3 regions of the Vreelandella venusta genome follow, and region 3 is predicted to be linked to each of the others. Evidence: predicted binding sites of a transcription regulator. Region 3 holds the regulator's gene; each other region holds the start of a gene.
What was found. The regulator FliA, encoded in region 3, starts transcription of late flagellar genes. The targets are predictions, from matches to a motif close to CTAAAGTTNNNNNNNNNNCNGCCGATA.
Positions count from the first base shown of each region.

Region 1: a site for FliA is predicted at 4,808-4,834, ahead of fliD (flagellar filament capping protein FliD). Genes of this name have one in related genera too.
Region 2: a site for FliA is predicted at 4,140-4,166, ahead of IR195_RS07820 (DUF4019 domain-containing protein). Genes of this name have one in related genera too.

Region 1 is NZ_CP065135.1:3,699,968-3,706,176, reverse strand. It holds gene IR195_RS17270 (ABC transporter ATP-binding protein) at 1-160, shown strand, start outside; gene IR195_RS17265 (ABC transporter permease) at 157-918, shown strand; gene yejK (nucleoid-associated protein YejK) at 972-1,985, shown strand; gene IR195_RS17255 (tellurite resistance TerB family protein) at 2,103-2,555, shown strand; gene IR195_RS17250 (exopolysaccharide biosynthesis protein) at 2,646-3,239, shown strand; gene IR195_RS17245 (YqhA family protein) at 3,304-3,906, shown strand; gene IR195_RS17240 (hypothetical protein) at 4,201-4,530, opposite strand; gene fliD (flagellar filament capping protein FliD) at 4,913-6,209, shown strand, end outside.
Region 2 is NZ_CP065135.1:1,657,206-1,663,414, reverse strand. It holds gene IR195_RS07850 (AraC family transcriptional regulator) at 1-393, opposite strand, end outside; gene IR195_RS07845 (DUF1206 domain-containing protein) at 549-1,367, shown strand; gene IR195_RS07840 (YqaA family protein) at 1,377-1,976, shown strand; gene IR195_RS07835 (Lrp/AsnC family transcriptional regulator) at 1,979-2,458, opposite strand; gene IR195_RS07830 (LysE family translocator) at 2,601-3,212, shown strand; gene IR195_RS07825 (antibiotic biosynthesis monooxygenase family protein) at 3,253-3,570, opposite strand; gene IR195_RS07820 (DUF4019 domain-containing protein) at 3,688-4,095, opposite strand; gene IR195_RS07815 (YfcC family protein) at 4,267-5,676, opposite strand; gene IR195_RS07810 (allantoate amidohydrolase) at 5,748-6,209, opposite strand, start outside.
Region 3 is NZ_CP065135.1:139,021-145,229, reverse strand. It holds gene IR195_RS00645 (sensor domain-containing diguanylate cyclase) at 1-1,372, opposite strand, end outside; gene IR195_RS00640 (OmpA/MotB family protein) at 1,396-2,067, opposite strand; gene IR195_RS00635 (motility protein A) at 2,072-2,887, opposite strand; gene IR195_RS00630 (RNA polymerase sigma factor FliA) at 2,927-3,628, opposite strand; gene IR195_RS00625 (flagellar protein FlhE) at 3,655-4,095, opposite strand; gene IR195_RS00620 (hypothetical protein) at 4,163-4,741, opposite strand; gene flhF (flagellar biosynthesis GTPase FlhF) at 4,738-6,209, opposite strand, start outside.

The DNA of each region.
Region 1 (6,209 bases), 880 kb from region 3:
ATTGGTGTACACCTACGATGGCCGTCAGGAGGAGGACGGGCGCGGTATTTCTGCGCTGCTCACCCAGTTGGAGCGGGCGGGCATTGGCTTTAAAGATCTGCATACCCGGCAAAGCTCGTTGGAAGATATTTTCGTCGATTTGGTAAAGGAGCGCCCATGAATCTCTACCCCGTTCGTGCCATTTATATGGCGGAAATGGCGCGCACCCGCCGTACTTTGCTGCAAAGCATTGTATCGCCAGTGATTTCAACCTCGCTTTACTTTGTGGTGTTTGGCGCGGCGATTGGTTCACGCATCAGCGAAATTAACGGGGTCAGCTACGGGGCCTTTATTGTGCCTGGTCTGATTATGCTGATGCTACTTACTCAGAGTGTCTCTAATGCCTCGTTTGGGATTTTCTTCCCGAAGTTCTCCGGCAGCATTTATGAAATTCTCTCAGCGCCCATCTCTTATTTAGAAGTGGTGGTGGGCTATGTAGGCGCGGCTGCCTCGAAATCAATTATTTTGGGGCTGATCATCCTGGCAACGTCCAGCTTATTTGTGCCGCTGGAAATTGCTCATCCGATTTGGATGCTGACCTTCCTGGTGCTGACCGCCGTCACTTTCAGCCTGCTGGGCTTTATTATCGGAATTTGGGCAGATGGTTTCGACAAGCTGCAGCTGGTGCCTTTGTTGGTGATCACTCCGCTAACGTTTTTGGGGGGCAGTTTTTACTCCATTGATATGCTGCCGCCGTTTTGGCAAACCGTAACGTTAGCCAACCCCGTGGTCTACTTGGTCAGTGGATTCCGTTGGAGCTTCTACGGCATTGGCGATGTTAGCTTAGCGGCTAGCGTGGCAATGATCATGCTCTTCCTGGCAGCCAGCCTTGCCACCATTGCCTGGATTTTTCGCACTGGCTATCGCTTAAAGCCTTGAGTGCGCCAATGTCTTATTTAGCTGTTCTTCTGATAAAAAGGTAACTCCCGCTTATGCCGCTACTGCAAAGTATTGTGCACCGCCTTGATCCATCACTAGATGGTGAACGTTTGACTGTCACGGCGGCACCTGCGTCAACACCCGCGGCCAACGATGACCCAGTGATGGCAAGCTTGGTAAATTCGCTAAATGACACCTACAACACCAAAGCCAAAGGGTGGGGAAGGTTTGCTGAGCAGGGCGAGCAGGCTGGGCCGCTGGTCGCTTGGCTGCAAGCCTATATGGCAGAAGAGCAAGATTTTACCCAGCTTTCTATGGCGATTGCCGAGCGCTTGGCGCAAACACTACAAGAGCAGCTCTCCGTTAGCGGCTACTTAGTGTTCGCACATCTGCGCCAGGGCGATACCGAAACGCTATTTTTAGGCTTAGTTCATCAGCGGGAAGGTATTGGCATTAACGCAGAGCACCAAGCAGTGCCTGCCGCGCAGCTTAATACCAGCCAGCTCACCTTGGCGGCACGGGTAAACCTTACCCAATGGCAGAGCGACTCTGAAAGCACACAGTATGTGTCGTTTTTAAAAGACCGCGGCGGCAAAAAGCTAGCCGATGGCTTGATAGCCCTGTTGGGAATGGAAGAGGGCATTGATGCCCCTGCCGAAACCCGCACGCTGTTGAAAGCCTTCAGTGATTACGTCGAAAAAGAGGACTACGACGACGAAGCCAGCCGAGAAAAAACTGACACCCTGGTTGACTACGCCAACGAGCAGCTGCGCCGTGGCGAGCCAATGACATTAGAAGAACTTTCAGAGCTGGTGGACGAAAAGCAGCCCAAAGCGTTTTACGACCATATCCGGAATGCTGACTATGGCCTTTCTCCAGAGATTCCGCCGGACAAGCGTACTATCAGTCAGTTCCGGCGATTTACCGGACGCGCTGGGGGCGTATCGATCAGTTTTGACTCCCACCTACTCGGGTCCAGCATTGAGTACGATGAAAACCAGGATCGCCTGATTATTAAGCAAGTGCCCAAGCAGCTAAAAGAGCAGTTGGCGAAGCGTAAGGAGTGATAGGTGAATAGTGAGGAGTGGGTGGGCGCTTAGGTGTAAAGGGCACTAAATGCCGCAACGCCAGTCGAAGTAGCATGTTTATTAGATGTGACATGTATATCAACAGGAGCGCTTAACGTGCTGGATGCCATTAGCAATTTCTTCCAACGCGCGCTGGCAGAACCTGAGCAGCGTGATAATCAAACTCTGACGCTAGAGCTGGCAACGGCGGCATTACTCTGTGAGGTCATGCGCGCCGATTACGATAAAAGCGATGCTGAACGCGCCGCGCTGAAGCAGATGCTAACCAGTCGTTATCACTTAAGTGAGAGCGACGTTAACGAATTAATGACGTTGGCGGAAGCAGAAGTGGATGATGCCGTCGATCATTATCAGTTTGTTAGCCTGATAAAAGAGCACTACGGCTATGAGCAGCGCTGCGAGTTGGTAACGTTAATGTGGCAGCTTGCTTGGGCAGACGGCAGTATCGACCCGCTTGAAGAGCACCGTATCCGGCGGCTGGCAGATCTTTTGCACGTTAGCCATAGTGATTTTATTCGCAGCAAGCTTGCCAGCACGCCCCAGGCCTAGCGGCTCCCTTCCGGCTCAGCAGAACCTCCCAGCCGTCGACATAACCATTAATAGACCCATTGATATAGGGCTCGGAGCGCAGATACGCCAATGAGTGATATGCAGGATGCATCGAACTTAACCGAACTGATTAATACCATGGAGCGAATGGAGCGTGAAAAAGCCAAGGTAAGCGTAGACGACGTGGTGCACGCGGTGGGCAGGCGTTCATTTGGGCCTCTCTTGTTGCTTGCTGGGCTAATTACACTTGCGCCTATTATTGGTGATATCCCCGGCATGCCAACGCTTATGGCGGCGTTGGTGTTACTCACGTCGGTACAACTATTGCTGGGAAGAGAAACGTTCTGGCTGCCCAAATGGTTATTAAACCGTTCGCTTTCCCGCAACAAGTTCGATAAAGCCATTCACTACATGAAGAAGCCCGCTAGATGGGTGGATAGTTTACTGGGTGTGCGTCTAGCGTGGATGACCGGCTATATCGGGATACGCGTTACCGCCGTGATGTGCTTGTTTATCGCCCTAGCCATGCCGCCGATGGAGTTTATTCCGTTTAGCGCCAACGGCGCGGGCTTAGCGCTTACCCTGTTTGGTTTAGGCTTAGTTGCCCGAGATGGCATTATGCTCTCGCTGGGTTTTCTACTCACCGGGGCGACGTTGACGGTTGTGCTGATCAACGTGCTATAAATTCGCCTACGACCATCCTAATGCCGCCTGAGCTGGCGGCTGTTTAAAGGAGCAAGCAGATACCATGTCTGATCCAGCGCCGTCTGAGTCATCATCGAACTCGCCATCGCCACATTCAGCACTGCCGCCTGCGCCCAAAACGCCCCGTGAGCAATCTCCCTGGGAGCGGCGGATTGAAACGCTGCTGTGGAATTCTCGCTTTCTAGTAATGCTGGCGGTAGTGCCGAGCCTATTGGGCTCACTGATGCTGTTTATTGTGGGTACGCTGGATATCTTAACCGTGGTGGGCGACGTACTGCGTTACTATCTGGTGGGTAGTTCTCAAGATATCCACGATACCCTGGTGCCGGACATCATCATTGCTGTTGATGTTTATTTAATAGCGATTGTGTTGTTGATCTTTGGGCTGGGTATCTATCGGCTGTTTGTTTCCCGAATCGATCAGGCGGAAGTGCGCTATCCCAAACACCCGTTTAACGTAGGCTCGCTGGATCAGCTCAAAGACAAGATTGCCCGCGTGGTGATTTTGGCGGTAATTATTGAGTTTTTCCGCGCTGTGGTGGATATCCGTTTCACGACGCCACTGGAAGCCATCTACCTCGCGCTTTCGGTGCTGGCGCTGGCGGCAGCGCTGTATCTCATGAGTCTTGGGCATAAGGGGGAGTGAGACGAATCGTCGGGCTGTCTCTTAAGCGAGTGAGTTAATACCCGCCGAGGGTAAATTACGCAAACATTATCAATCACTGCTAGGCTGGAAATGTTATCCCAAGGTGTTGCTCTCTTTGAAGCAAGCCTTTAAACGCAAAAGCAAGGAGTGCCGTTATGCGTAACATTATCTATATTATTGGTCTAATCGTTGTTGTGCTGTTTATTCTATCGCTACTTGGACTGCGTTAAGCACACCGCGCCAATAGAAAAACGCCCGCAGCCCTTTTTTCAAGGGGCTGCGGGCGCTTTGTATTTACGCGCAGTCGGCAGCGCCCTGGCCAAACATATCAAACATTAGTTCCCGTCCCATCGACGTCAGTACGAAACAGTCGTAGTCGTTAAATTCAGCGGCACCGCTCTCTTCAAGCACCTGTTGGCATGTTTTCCAGCTAGGGCATTGCCCCTTCAAATGAGCTAGCTCACGCCGGGCAAGGCCACGCTGTGGCAAGGTAATAGTTTCGAGCACATGGCCGTTATCGTAAAGCAGCTCGGCAACGCTAGAAAGGCAGTGGCGTAGGCTGCGCTGCACATGATAAGCGGCAGACGCTACGCTGGATGCGGGGTGTGACACCTCGGAAGGCATAAGTCGTTCTCCTGCAAATAGCCCCAAAATGGGCTTGTTGCAGCGCATTATAAAGCAATGTGAGTATTAGACCAAGGTCTATGATGGGTTGGTGTCAAAGCCACCATCGACCTTTTTCTGACACATTTCTGTCATCTAGATAATTCAGCATGTAAGCCGCTAGGGGAAAAGCAAAAAATATTAATTAAAATTGATGGTGTTATGGTTTTTTAGTTTTATGTAAGCGTCATTCTTTACAATTCATTACTTTTTAGTACGTAAAAAAAAGCCAAATAGGCTCAAGTCTAAGCTTTAATGGCCGATAGTATTAAATATAAATCACATTCTTATGTATGAGCAGCGCCAGCGTGTTGGGCGTTATTTAAAAAAAGGGCAGTAACTTATGGCTTCCATTTCATCACTCGGTATTGGCTCAGGGCTCAAGCTCAATGAATTGCTGGATCAACTGCAAGATGCTGAGCGAGGGAAGTTGAAGCCTATAGAGCGTCAACTGGAAACCCAGCAGACCAAGATTTCTGCTTATGGTCAGCTGCAAAGTGCGCTTTCCAAATTTCAAACTGCAGCCGCTGAGTTAAACGACAGTGCGCTGTATGAAAGCCTTTCCACGAATGTAGGAGGCGATGCTATTACTGCCACGGCAGACGGCGAAGCGCAGCCCGGTAGTTACAATGTCACCGTTAATACACTCGCTACTCGTGGCACGCTGGCTTCCGAAGGTGTTGCTGAACTGGATGCGTCGCTAACGACCGCTGAGCAAACGCTAACCTTCTCATTCGGTGATGGGTCCAGTAAAGAGGTCACCATCGGTGCGAATAGTAGTCTGGAAGATATTCGCGATGCGATTAACGCCAGTGAAGATTCAGGCGTTAACGCCACTATTGTGAACGACGGCACCAACTACCGGCTGGCGCTTAGTTCTAGCGAAACCGGTGCGGACGCCTCTATTACCGGCTTTAGCTTTTCAGGCACCGAACCCTTCGCTGCGGACACCGATAATACTCTGCAAGCAGGCACCGATGCCGCGTTAACGGTGAATGGTATTGCTATCACCAGTCCCACTAATCAGGTTGAAGGAGCGATTCAAGGCGTGACGCTTAATCTGCAAGAGGAAGGCGATAGCACCGTGGAAGTCGAGCAGAATACACGCGCTGTTCGTGAAGCAATTACGGGCTTTGTCGATGCCTATAACGAGCTTAAGGGCACCATCGGCGAGCTGACCAGTTACAATGCGGAAACCGGCGTGGCAGGCGAGCTCAACGGTGATAATACGGTGCGCACGGTGGAATCGCGCATGCGCAGCATATTAAGTGGCGGTATCGAAGGTGAGTTCTCGATGCTTAGTGATATTGGTATTTCGCTACAGCGGGACGGCACGCTTTCTATTGATGAAAGCGAACTGGATAACGCCATTGTCAATAACCAGGATGCGCTGTCGGTGTTCTTTGCTGGTGACGCCGACGATTCAGGTATGGCTGGCCAGTTAAACCAAGGCCTAGACCAGTTATTGGGCACTAACGGGGCTGTGAAAGGCGCTATTACCGGGGCGGAAAATCGTGTGGAGTCCCTAGTGGAGCGCTACACCCGAACAGAACAGACCATTGAGCGGACCATTTCTCGTTACCGTACCCAGTTCGGCCAGTTAGATAGCATGATTGCCCAGATGAACCAAACCAGCAGCT
Region 2 (6,209 bases), 1.5 Mb from region 3:
TAGCCATTGCGCATCCACATAGAGCATCAAATATGCCCAGGGTTCGTTCTCAATGGGGTTGCAGGCATGCACCCAGTCGGGGTTCATCATAACCAAGTCACCGGCATTAATGGGGTAAGTCGATTCCCGATAGAAAAACGTACTGCTGCCTGACGTAATAGCCCCGACCGACCAGTGAACATGGCTATGAGGAGCATAGCACACTTGCCTCGCATCACTGATTTTACGCAGTTCGACATAAGGCAGCCGCGAGTCGCGCCAAAAAACAGGCGGCGGCCCAGCCTGTAGAGACTTAGCGCTTCGAGACTTAGTATCTAAAGACTTAGCACTTGGAGACTTAGTACTTAAAGACTCAGCACTTAAAGACTCAGCACCTGGAGACTTATAACTCATCTTCTGCTCGCATCATCAAAAAATAGCGAATAGCCTGATAACCTAGCTTACGCTAGACAATAGCACAGCACGGGCACAGTATGGGCCGCCAGACAAGCTCTACATAAGCCAGATTGCGTAGGAATTCGCAATGCCATAAACGTCAGGAGGACACCATGGCCAATCGAATGAATAACCCAGATCATCGTGATGCGATCACCCTTTTCGCCCGAATGGGCTACGCTTCTCGCGGCATCGTTTATGTATTAGTGGGAGGCCTAGCCACCCTGGCAGCCTTTGGACAAGGTGGCCAAACGGAAGGCAGCCGCGGTGCTCTAGAAAGAGTGCTAACGGCCCCCTTTGGTAACATCATGCTAGGTCTTATTGCTGTTGGTTTGGTCGGCTACGCTCTGTGGCGCACGATCCAAGCTGTCAAAGACACCGATCATCATGGTAATAGTACTAAAGGCTTAACTATTCGCACGAGTTTATTAGCGAGTGCCATTACGCATATTCTTCTGGCATTTTTTGCTGCAACGCTCATCTTCCAATTTGCAGGCTCTTCTGGGGATTCCAGAGGCGGCTCGCAAGGCGTAGCAGATTGGCTGATGCAGCAGCCATTCGGGCGATGGTTAGTTGGCGGGGTTGGTTTAATTTTGATGGGTGTTGGTATTGCCCATGCAATCAAAGGCTACAAAGCAAAATTCGATAAACACTTTGCGATGCCACCAAAAACTCAACAATGGGCCTATCCCATCTGTCGATTCGGCTTAGTGATTCGCGGTCTCGTCTTCGTGATCGTGGGCAGTTTTTTTATCATCGCAGCCTACCAAATTAACCCTAATCAAGCAGGTGGTATGGGAGAAGTATTCAGTACGCTACGCAGCCAACCTTTCGGTCAGTGGTTGCTTGCCTTTGTCGCACTTGGGCTCTTTGCGTTTGGTCTCTACAGCCTTTTAGCGGCCGTCTATCGTCACATTAATACTGAAATGTAGAGACATAAGATGCCTTCAACAACACGGACTAAACAGTGGTTTGAGCGTATTAATAGCTCGAAAAACATGCTGTGGCTACTCGGCACTCTGTCTTTTTTAGAAACCATTATTTTGCCAATTCCCATAGAGCTGGTATTGATCCCGCTCATGGCGATTAACAAGCAGCGTATTTGGGCGATCGCCATCGCGACAACTCTCGGCTGCCTGATAGCTTCGATTGTCGGCTACGCCGTTGGCATGGTGCTTTATCAATCCATAGGTACGTGGTTTATCGAATTTATGGGTATTGAACAAAGCTATCAATCTTTCCAAACCTTCTTTGGCCAGTACGGTTTTGCCGCAATTTTAGCCATAGGCATACTGCCGATCCCGTTTCAGGTGGCGATGATTACCGCCGGGCTTTCCGGCTATCCGATTATGTTATTTGTGCTGGCTGCCCTGATAGCCCGTGGGCTTCGCTATTTCGGCCTTGCTTGGCTGGTACACCGCTTTGGCAACCGCGTAGAACTTATGTGGAAACGTCACGCGCTTAAAACCAGCCTAGCGTTAGGCATTGTGGTTCTGGCGGTGGTCGTCGGATTACAGTCGCTGGCTGGGTTAGTAATGTAGCGTTAAACGCTATTATCTAATGGCAATGTGCCATACTCTTTCACTGGCTGAATAGCAAAGTTGCTGCGAATATCGCTCACTCCTGGTAAGCGCAGCAACGTTCCCGTTAAAAACGCCTCGTAAGCTGCCAAGCTAGGCACTACCACCTGTAGCAGAAAATCCGATTCACCAGACACCAAATGCGCAGTGACTACTTCCGGCAGTTTAACCACGGCTTCTCGGAAAGCATTGGCTTGCTCTTCATGATGTCGTTCTACCTTAATGCCCACAAACACCGTTAGCTCCAGCCCGACACTTCGACGATCAAGCTCTGCGTGGTAGCCACGAATAATGCCGCTTGCTTCCAAGCGCCGCACTCGGCGTAAACAGGGAGACGGCGACAAGTTTACTTTCTCTGCGAGTTCCACATTGGTTAAGCGAGCATCCCCCTGTAACAACGCAAGAATGCGTCGGTCGGTAGCATCTAATTGATCATTTGGCATAAACAAGCATTTCCTTACTCTTAATTGGCACAAAATATCAATAACCAATGCTACATGAGCGTAAATGGCAAGAAATCACTCATCACTTTAACGGTACCATGCCCTTTGTGAAGTCACTACGTGCAATCTTGAGGGAGCGGCCATGGAAATCGGTCTTTTTATTAGCGCATTAGCCATTGTTTACCTGATTCCGGGCCCGGATATGCTATTGGTGCTGCATACCAGTAGTACGCTGGGCCGCGGGCATGGGCTAGCCACCGCGCTAGGGTTAGCCATCGCCCGAGGACTGCATGTGGCGTTAGCCGGCTTGGGCTTGGCCGCCCTATTTGTCGCCGCTCCGTGGCTTTTTGATGCTGTTCGTTATCTCGGTGCGGCCTACTTGATTTGGGTGGGCTTACAGCTGATTCGTAGCAAACGGAGCACTGATACTAACCAGCCGCAAGCATCGCTCACCGGTAGCTATTACTTAGCCTGGAGACGGGGTCTGTTAACGAACCTGCTGAACCCAAAATCGCTGCTGTTTTGTTCGGTGTTATTACCCCAGTTCGTCCACACCCAACAGGGTGACGTTGCGCTCCAGTTTACGCTATTGGGGGCTGTGCTAGTGGGCGTCGGACTTCTCTACGATGCGCTATATGCCTGCTTGGGAGCGCAGATGCAACGCTGGTTTGAAAGTCATCAAACAAGGCAAACACTACAACGTTGGGTATTTGGAACGCTAATTATTGGCTTTGCCCTGAAGTTAGCCTCTTAAATTTAAGCAGCAAAAAGCCTGCCTATGCTGCGTTGATAGTTTAAATACCATAATCTCGTTCGACTTTGGCAATGCGCGTCTTAAAATGCCGGTACCACTGCTGATGGCCTAGACGCTGGGCTTCCAGATGCTCAGCGTGGGCCTTCCACGCTTTGATTGAGGCCAAATCAGCCCAGTATGACACCGTCACACCCACTTCATTTCGGGCAGACTCTACCCCCAAGAATCCCGGCTGCTGTGCTGCAAGTTCAACCATTCTGGCCGCCATTGCGTCATAGCCGTTATCAATCTCGGTGCGTTGCGAGGTAAAAATAACCGCGTAGTAAGGCGGCTCGGGGGTGTTAGCAATAGTAGGTATAACATCGCTATTTTGATACGTGCTGGGTGGGGCATCGGTCATTTACACATACCTATTACAAAGAGCTATTATAAAGCGCTATTACAAAGAGCTATTACAAAGAGCTATTTTAAAGAACTATTGCACATAATAACCACTAACTCGCCACTCACCATTTTCAAGATGAGGCGTTACGGTCTCTACTCCTCTCGCTTTATTTTCAAATCGAGTATGGAAGATAAAAACCATATAGTCACCATCTGGCGCACCCGGCATAGATCGATAGTGAGAGGCTTGCACTTGCCGACGTGATTCTACCGGCCCAAATTCATTACGTGCTAACTCAATAATGCGTCTAAGCATGCTAGGCGATAGCGGCGTTTTTAGTAACGGCGATGAGCTCTCCCAGGCTTGTTCAACCTCACCATTATCAATTGACTCTAACCAAGCGAGCGCCGCAGATTCTGCCGTATTAGCAGACGCCTGGGTATACGTGACTAGGCCAAGCAGGATCGCAGCAAGAAAGAAAGTAGGTGATTTTGGCATGGCTAACTCGTATGGGGCTTGGTGACTGTGGCCTGTTAAGTAATTATCGGACAATGACTGAATTTCTTTAGCACCGAACCACATAACAGCAAAACGAAGGGGGAAAATCCTTCTGGATTCTCCCCCAGTCACTACTGCGTCGAGCGTCAGTTAGCCGCCTAACGACAGTACTTAATAACCCACGTAATAGCCTAATACCAGCGCTGCCCAGCACATAACGTAAACCAGCACTAACAAAGGAGTAATAACACGCAGCCACTGTGCGTAGGAGACCCTACCTAGCGCCAGCATGGCAAGGGTGCCGCCAGACGTTGGAACAATCAGGTTAGTTAAACCATCTCCCACCTGGAAGGACGTGATCATTAACTGACGGCTCATACCAATTAGGTCCGCCAAAGGAATCAAAATCGGCATGGTAACCAATGCTTGACCCGACCCGCCCGGAATAAACAGGTTGATCACGCCTTGAATCACACTTGAAGCAACAGCCGCCACGGCGGTAGGCATATCCCCCACCAGAGAGCTAAGCGAGTTAACAATCGTATCGATAATCTGGGCATCTTTAAGGATGACCTGAATAGAGGCTGCAACGCCAATCACTAAGGCACCAGCGGTTACCGATGAGGCGCCTTCCATCATCTGTCTTACCAGTGCATTAGCTCCCAGGCCGTTAGCGAGTCCAATAACAATCGCCATCAGCAAGAACATGGCGGCAATCTCATTGATGTACCAACCGCGGGTAAACACACCGATTAGCATGATAATCAGACCAGCAATAAAAATAGCTAATGTAATGATGTTCTGGCGGGTCAACGTATAGTCTTCGAGACGCTTGGTTAGTTCGGCCGGGTTGTCATCGTGGTAGTCCATTTTGACAACGTAACGACAAATAAAAAGCGTCAAGGTAGCCAGACACGCAACCACCATCAACGTGCGTAACCACCAGCCTGAAAACGTAGGTAATTCACCAATACCCTGCGCAACGCCAACGGTGTATGGATTGATCGGCGACAAAGCGAAGCCAATGCCGATGCCACCCACGGCCATCACAACACCGACTAAACGAGAGCAGCCAATGGCAGAAGCTATCAGTACACCAATGGGTACGAGCGCAATATTATTTTCGAAACCAACCGCAACGCCAAAGAAGCCATAGATAAAGGTACCAGCAGCAATAATTAGGTTGCGGCTTTTAATGCTATTTTCAGCGCCGACGCGATGAACGGCGACACCAATGGCGTTTTCCAGCGCACCTGTCTTCTGCAGAATATGAAATAGGCCGCCAGCAATAAACACGATAAACAGATATTGCGACGCATTAATCAGACCTTGCGGTATGGCGACGAAAATCTTGAAAAAATGCAGATTTGCAACATCTGACAAGTACATGAAAGATTCAGGAATAACTGTCGTACGACCATCGACAGTCTGACGCTCAAACTCTCCTGCGGGCACAATAAACGTCATTAGGTAGGCGGCAACCAAAATGAAGAAAATTAGCACCATCGGGTCCGGTATTTGTTTGTACCACTTACCTGATGCAGGGGCTTTTGTGTCTGAAATTTGCTGTTGTTGGCTCATAATCAACCCTTATGATTTTTGTGGCTTTATGTTGAGCTAGTTGGACAAACGTTGCGATACAAGGCTGCCAGCTATTGCTGTTGGGCGAGTCGCTGACAGGTGTTTAAGAGAACCTCAATGGCAACGCCGAGATCCTCGGGCTTAATAGCTTCGCTAGGGTGGTGGCTAATACCGCCGCGACAACGAACAAACAGCATGCCGATGTCGCACAGGTCGGCCATGGCCAACCCATCATGGCCGGCACCACTGAACAGTACCCGTGGCTCAATTCGCGCATCCTTAAGCGCACTGCGCATGGTGTCGATAAGGTGCGGAGCACATTGAACCGCAGGTTGTTCATAGGTATGACGATGCTCAACGCCAAGATTCAAGGCCTTAAGAGACGCGTCAATTTGGCTTAACAGCTGAGTTCTTGCTTGGCGGCGAAGTGCATCATCCGGCGAGCGCAATTCAATGCTCAAGGTGGTGGTCTGAGGGATAACATTGACGCCGTTAGGTGCGTTCTCAATCTTACCCACGACACCGACGAGTTC
Region 3 (6,209 bases):
ACCACGCGTCAGAAGGCGACATTGCCATAGGCGGCAGGGATACCGAAGAGGGCTGCATCGCCCAGTAGAGCGTTTCCACTTGCTCAGGACGAAAAAATATCAGCCAGCCGCGCCGAGCAGGGTCGGTAGGCAACGGCACGGCAAGTACTCCGCTCTGCTCTAGCATGTCTAAAGAGCACGTTAGCGGCTCTTTGGCTGCCTCTTGGGTACACCATGGTCCACTATGGATGTGGGATTTTTCAATCCGCGTGACCAGTTGGCCAATCGCTTCCGGCTTGGGCGTATTGCCTGATTGATAGATGCTACCTTTTACCCATAACGCAACGCCATTGGCACGGAAGAGCGACTTCCATCTGTCGGCATGCTCGGTAAATAGCTGATAAGGCCCCTGGGGCTTTAAGCGATTATTGCTTGAAAGCACCAAGCTGTCTTGTACGCGCTGCAAATAGCGCGCTTCTTGGCGAGCTCTCAGCAGCAGCAGCCGTTGAGTAGCCATTTGCACCAAGGTACGTACCGCATCTCTCACGGGCGGTGTTACAGGGTAGGCTGCTGCCGAGTGGCAAAATAGCAGCCCCCAAAGACCGGTATCTCCCTGCATGGCCACGCTGAGTGCGCCGCGTACGCCCAGTCGTTGTAAGTACTGCTGCCGCTCAGGAGCCGGCGCACGCAGGAAACAATCACTGACATTTACATTTACTACACTCGCAGGCAGTAGGTGCTCACCGGGTGCTGTGACATCTTGGATCAGTCGCACCGAATGGCGCTCATAAGCGCGTCTTAGAGCAATAGGAAAGTCTTTGGCAGGAAAGCGTTGCCCTAACAAGGCCGGTAAGTGATCTGCCGCCACTTCGACACTCGACTGAGCGCGCCTCTTAGCTAACGACTCAGCCACGATTACCCCATGCCAATCACTATCGAGATGGCATACAGATACCCGGTCATGCCCGGTTAACTCTTGTACCGACATCACTAGGTAATCAAGTAGCTCTTCTTGATGGGTCGCTTCCGCTAGGCGCATCAGGCGTTCGTTCACCGTGCCAAGCAGACGCTGTTTACCGAGGGTATGAAGGGGCTCTATCTCAACCAGCACATGCACACCGGCACGGTAAGCATGTAACTGGAAACGGCTTGATCGAGTAGGACACTTAAAGGTGAGTGGCCCCGGCAAACGCTGTTGGCCTTGTAGCTCGTAGCGTATGCGCTGGCTTAAGCGCTTGCCTAGAACGCTGGAAAGCGTTGGAAGACGCCCTTCAGGAAGGCTTACTCCCAGCAGTTCCGCAAAGTTGCTACTAAATGCCTGTATGCGCCGACAGTCAGCATCGAGCACCAGTAATGCACCGAACGACTGTAGTAGCGAGTGATGCTTCGACACAGAGATGGCCTCAAGAAATCTCTTTACCCCTCAGCCTGCTGCCTTAGCAGCAGTTCGACGCGCCGGTTGGCAGATCTGCCTTCCGGTGTAGCGTTACTTTCCATGGGTTGGGTATCGGCATAGCCGACTGCCCGCATACGTGAAATAGCAACTCCCTGGCGCTCAAGATACTGGACCACCGCAATGGCGCGTCCTACCGAGAGATCCCAATTTGAGGGAAAGCGAGAGGTAGCGATGGGAACATTATCCGTATGCCCTTCGACTGAAATTTGCCCCTCAAAGGATGCCAGCACTGCCAGAAGGCTTTCTAACACATCTTGCCCCTGGGGCGTTAGCACGGCGTCACCGCTAGGGAAAAGCAAGCTATCGTCGATGCGCAGCGTAACACCTTCTTCACCCTGAGAGACACTAACTCCTGGGATATTCAGCTCAGCCATTTGCGGCTTTAGCCCGCTGTGCCGGGGGTGAATACCAGTTGCCAAGCTGGCCAACGGAAGCGAGGCGATCGCACTTATAGAATGCACTCTATCGCGTTCAAAAGCAGCCCCTCCCCCCGGCGGCGTCAACGCAAGCAGTAAGACAAACAGCGTGATTAACAGCGTTAATACGTCTAAATAGCTCGTTAGCCACCCCTCATCGCCCTCCCCTGGCACAGTGGGCAATTCCAGCGCGTGCCGTGAGTCACGATCTAGCATGGCGCTACCCTTTTGCCGCAGAGCTAACCGTTGGCCGCGGTTTTACAGCGGCGTCACGGATTTCGTCATGATAGTTAGCCACGAAGGAGTTGAGCGTTTCTTCAATAAAAGAAGGCAGTCGCCGCTTGGTAATTAACGAAATACCTTCCAGCACCATATTCATGGTGATAAGGCGCTCTTCCGTGCGCCGTTCTAGCTTGACGGCAATCGGTTTGAACACCAAGTTAGCGAGCAGAATACCGTAGAATGTTGTCAGCAGAGCTACCGCCATGCGCGGGCCAATAACGTCAAGGTCGCCCGCATCCATTACTTCCAGCATATTGACCAGTCCCACCAAGGTGCCAATCATGCCAAACGCGGGCGCGTAGGTGGCCATAGTGCGGAATATCTGCGCCTCAGCATGCTCGCGTGCTTTTAATCGTGCGATGCGCCAGCGCAGCATATCGAAAATTTCGTCTTCTTTCGTGTTCGCAATGACCAGCTGGATCCCGGTGCGCAAAAAGGGGTTGCGAGTGTGCTCTAGCTCCTTTTCAACCGCCCTGACATCGCCTTTAAACCACAAGCGCGCCATGGACACCAGTTCGTTGATATCATCGCGCACATAAGTGTTTTCACGCCGAAACACCAATCCCACCAGGCGCACCACGCGTAGCACTTCTTTCAGCGGATAACTAATAAAGGTGGCCGCCAAGGTGCCCGTTACTACAATGGCTAGCCCCGGCAGATTGATAAAGCTTTCTGGCGACTCTGCAGTAAAAAACAGTACGCTTACCAGCAACAGCATGCTGGCAAAAATACCGATCAGCGTAGATGGGTTCATCAACGGCTCCTCGCCGGTTATTCGTGATTAATAGTGACGTTAGGCGGTGTCATATAAGCGAGCACGAAGCCTGCTAATCGCCTGGCTGTGAAGCTGGGAGACACGGGATTCGGTCACACCCAGCACCGCCCCAACCTCTTTAAGGTTCAGCTCTTCTTGGTAATACAGCGCCATCAGTAGCTTTTCACGCTCAGGTAAGGCGTCAATCGCGTCAATTAACGACTGTCGCTGCTGCTGATCTAGAAACTGATCGAAGGGCAGATTCGTGGCTTCTTCTTTCACCGACTCGACCCCTTCGGCCACCAATTCTTCAAAGGGCAACAGCTGGCCACTGTTCGTATCATTGAGCAATTGCTGATACTCGCTAAGCGGCATATCCAGATCACGCGCGATTTCACCCTCTTCCGGCGGACGTCCTAGCTGCTGCTCAAGGCGGCGCACCGCATCATCCACGGCTCTGGCAGAGCGGCGCACACTACGTGGCAACCAATCACGTGTGCGCAGCTCATCCATCATGGCGCCGCGAATACGCTGGCTTGCAAACGTGGCGAACGTTGCTCCTTGGGTCGCATCAAAACGCCCTAGTGCTTCTAATAAGCCCACCATGCCGGCTTGAATAAGATCATCCAACTCAATACTTGCGGGTAGTCTTACCTGCAGCGTTAAGGCCTGACGTCTTACCAGTGGCATGTATTGGTTTAACAACTCGCCCTGTTTAATCCTGCCTTGTGCTGTATACATCCTCGTGCCTCACGGCTGAACTCTGTTCACTGGTAATTCACAATCACTTGCAGTCCCTGTACCCGTACCGGGCGCTGGCCTGGCGTCAACGCAAAACGCAAGTACAGCGGTCCATTAACCGATTTACCGGCTAGCGCCGTGGTTGACCCCCGCATAGCCGTCAAAGAAACACACTGCTCAGGGTGGCATAGCCAGGCGTTAACCGGCGCATTGACCGGCATTTGAAAACGCCAATGAATACGCTCTATCGCGGCGTTCTCTACCGGAGCCCCTGCTGGTGGTTGAATGGGCTGGCTACTGACAGCTCGTTCACTCATCGCGACCAGTACGCTGGGCACCTCACTACTCCAACTGCCCGTCGCGGCGTAAACACGCATGGCGATGACGCTTAGCGCCACCATCAACACGCTTTTGAGCAGCCTGTCGGCTTTGCAGGTAGCGACCTTGAAGTCAGCGAGCATCGACATTGTTACTCCCTATAGAGGCGCTTGATTGCGGCTGTTAAAGCACGGCTACATAGCGTCAGGCTAGCTGTCATCGCGCCAGCAGTAAAAGCTCTATATCCAAGTAATAGCTGGCTGCTTCGCGCAGGTTATCGAGTAGACCTCGGCGCGGCAAATCTGGCTCGTGCAGTGCCAGCAGCTGTCTAGGACCACCGTTTTCCTGCACTTGCCGCAACGAGCGGTACATCTGTGCGAAAGCATCGGCATCACTATTAATCCATAACGCCCAGCGCGGAAAGCGCTCTTTCAGTTGACCAAGATTAGCGGCACCCGCATTGACGATGTGAATATCCCAATCATCCGGGTCACCCGCCCAACGTCGCCCCAATACTGCCCATTGAGCTAGGCGTCCTTTTACTCTTGCCACCTGCTGATCGCCACCGTTAGGCATACCGATCACGATAAGCGGCTTCTGCGGCACCGAAGGCGGTGCGGTGGTTGGCGCTTGGGCAGCAGTTGGCAGCACCGTTAAAGAATCGGTCATAGCGGCCAGTGGCTCAGCCGCAAGTTCGTCTCCCGTGGGGTCACTCTCAACTGACTCTGCTTGGCGCTGCTGGCGCTGTAAATCTGCCCACTTGCGCAGGCCCGCTGCCTGATCCTGGGCACTCATGCCAGTCCCTCACGGCTAACGCTGCTGAGCTGGCGAATGGCGTCACGGGCCATAAACGCGTGAACAAGCGCATCTAGCATCGCCTTATCGCGCCGCTTACGCGTGGTGCCCAGCAACCTTAACAAATCGGAACGCAGCGCTATCGCAGCGTCATCAGTGGCGCTATCTAAGTGTCCCGCTGCAGCGGCGACACCGCTAGCCATCAATAAGCGTACCTCTGTGCTTACTTCGCCATCATCCGCATCTTTCAACTGCTGCCAAGCGCGTTTGGTTAGGCTAGACACCCCATCGCTTTGCAGCTGGATAACCAGCAGCGAGCGCACATCTGTACCTAATCGAGCAGGTGTTAACCAGTAGCGACGCGCGATGCGTTTGCCATTTTCTGGATCGCGAACTTCACCAACCCATGCCAACAGCGGTGTACCAGCGGCATCCTCCACAGCAGTGTGGGTGTGCCATAGCTGCGCCGTTTGGCCACGAAAACGCAGATCAGTGTGATGAGTGAGCGGGCTATCTTTGAGCAGCTGGCGCTGGGCATAACGCTCGCCCTGACAGTATACCCGCTGAGTGGCAGCTACTTGCGTGATCCAGGTCAAGTGTTGGGCTTCTAGCCACGCTAACGTGGCGGGATCGGGAAACACGGGGAGCAGATGTACGGCGGCCCCCATCGCTTCGCCCTGGTGCAGCAGCCGTGACTGCCAACCAGCGGGCTGACGGTGCTGTAGGCTGGTTAGCGCGAGCCAACCGCCATCAGCGTCTAGCCCAAGATCAGGCATCGACCAGTCACAGCCTCGCTCATTACGGCGGGGAGACCATGCCATGCCCAGCCCCTTATCCGCGCAGGGCTCGCTAGCTAGCAGTGCATCCAAGCGTTTGTCTTGCAGCACGCCCGGTAAGGAGGCGATATCCCATATCGACTCTAACGCTGAAAATCCAATAATCCTGTCACGTAGTCGCGTCAGTACAGAGCTGAGACGGCGCCCTTGCCCCAGCACGTCTCGCGACCAGCGCGGCAAACTCACCGAGTGAGGCTGCGAAACGGCGGCGGAGCGCCGCTCTTCACGCACTCTCCCCAATGGGCTATTAAGCGCTTGATCAATCAGTGCAGTAGGGTCCGCAACCGCCATATCTTCTGGAACACGCTGCCCGTACGAACCAAACAGCACGCGTAAACCATGGCGTATGACAATATCTAGCACGGGGGCTAACCGGCCAGCTTCGTCCTGCTTGGTAATAATGCAATCATCTAACTCAGCGCCAGCCGCCCGTGCGGCTTGGCGATAGCGCAACACGACCTCTTCCAAGGTTTCAGGCTGGCTGGCTGCATTCAACAGCAGCACTAAGCGGACGGACGCTTGCCCGCCCTGCAAATGGGCAATCTGCTCAATCACTCGCTGGTCACGCTGACTCATACCGACGGTATCGATAATCACCCACTGCTTACCCTGCAGTCGTCCGACTAGCTCAT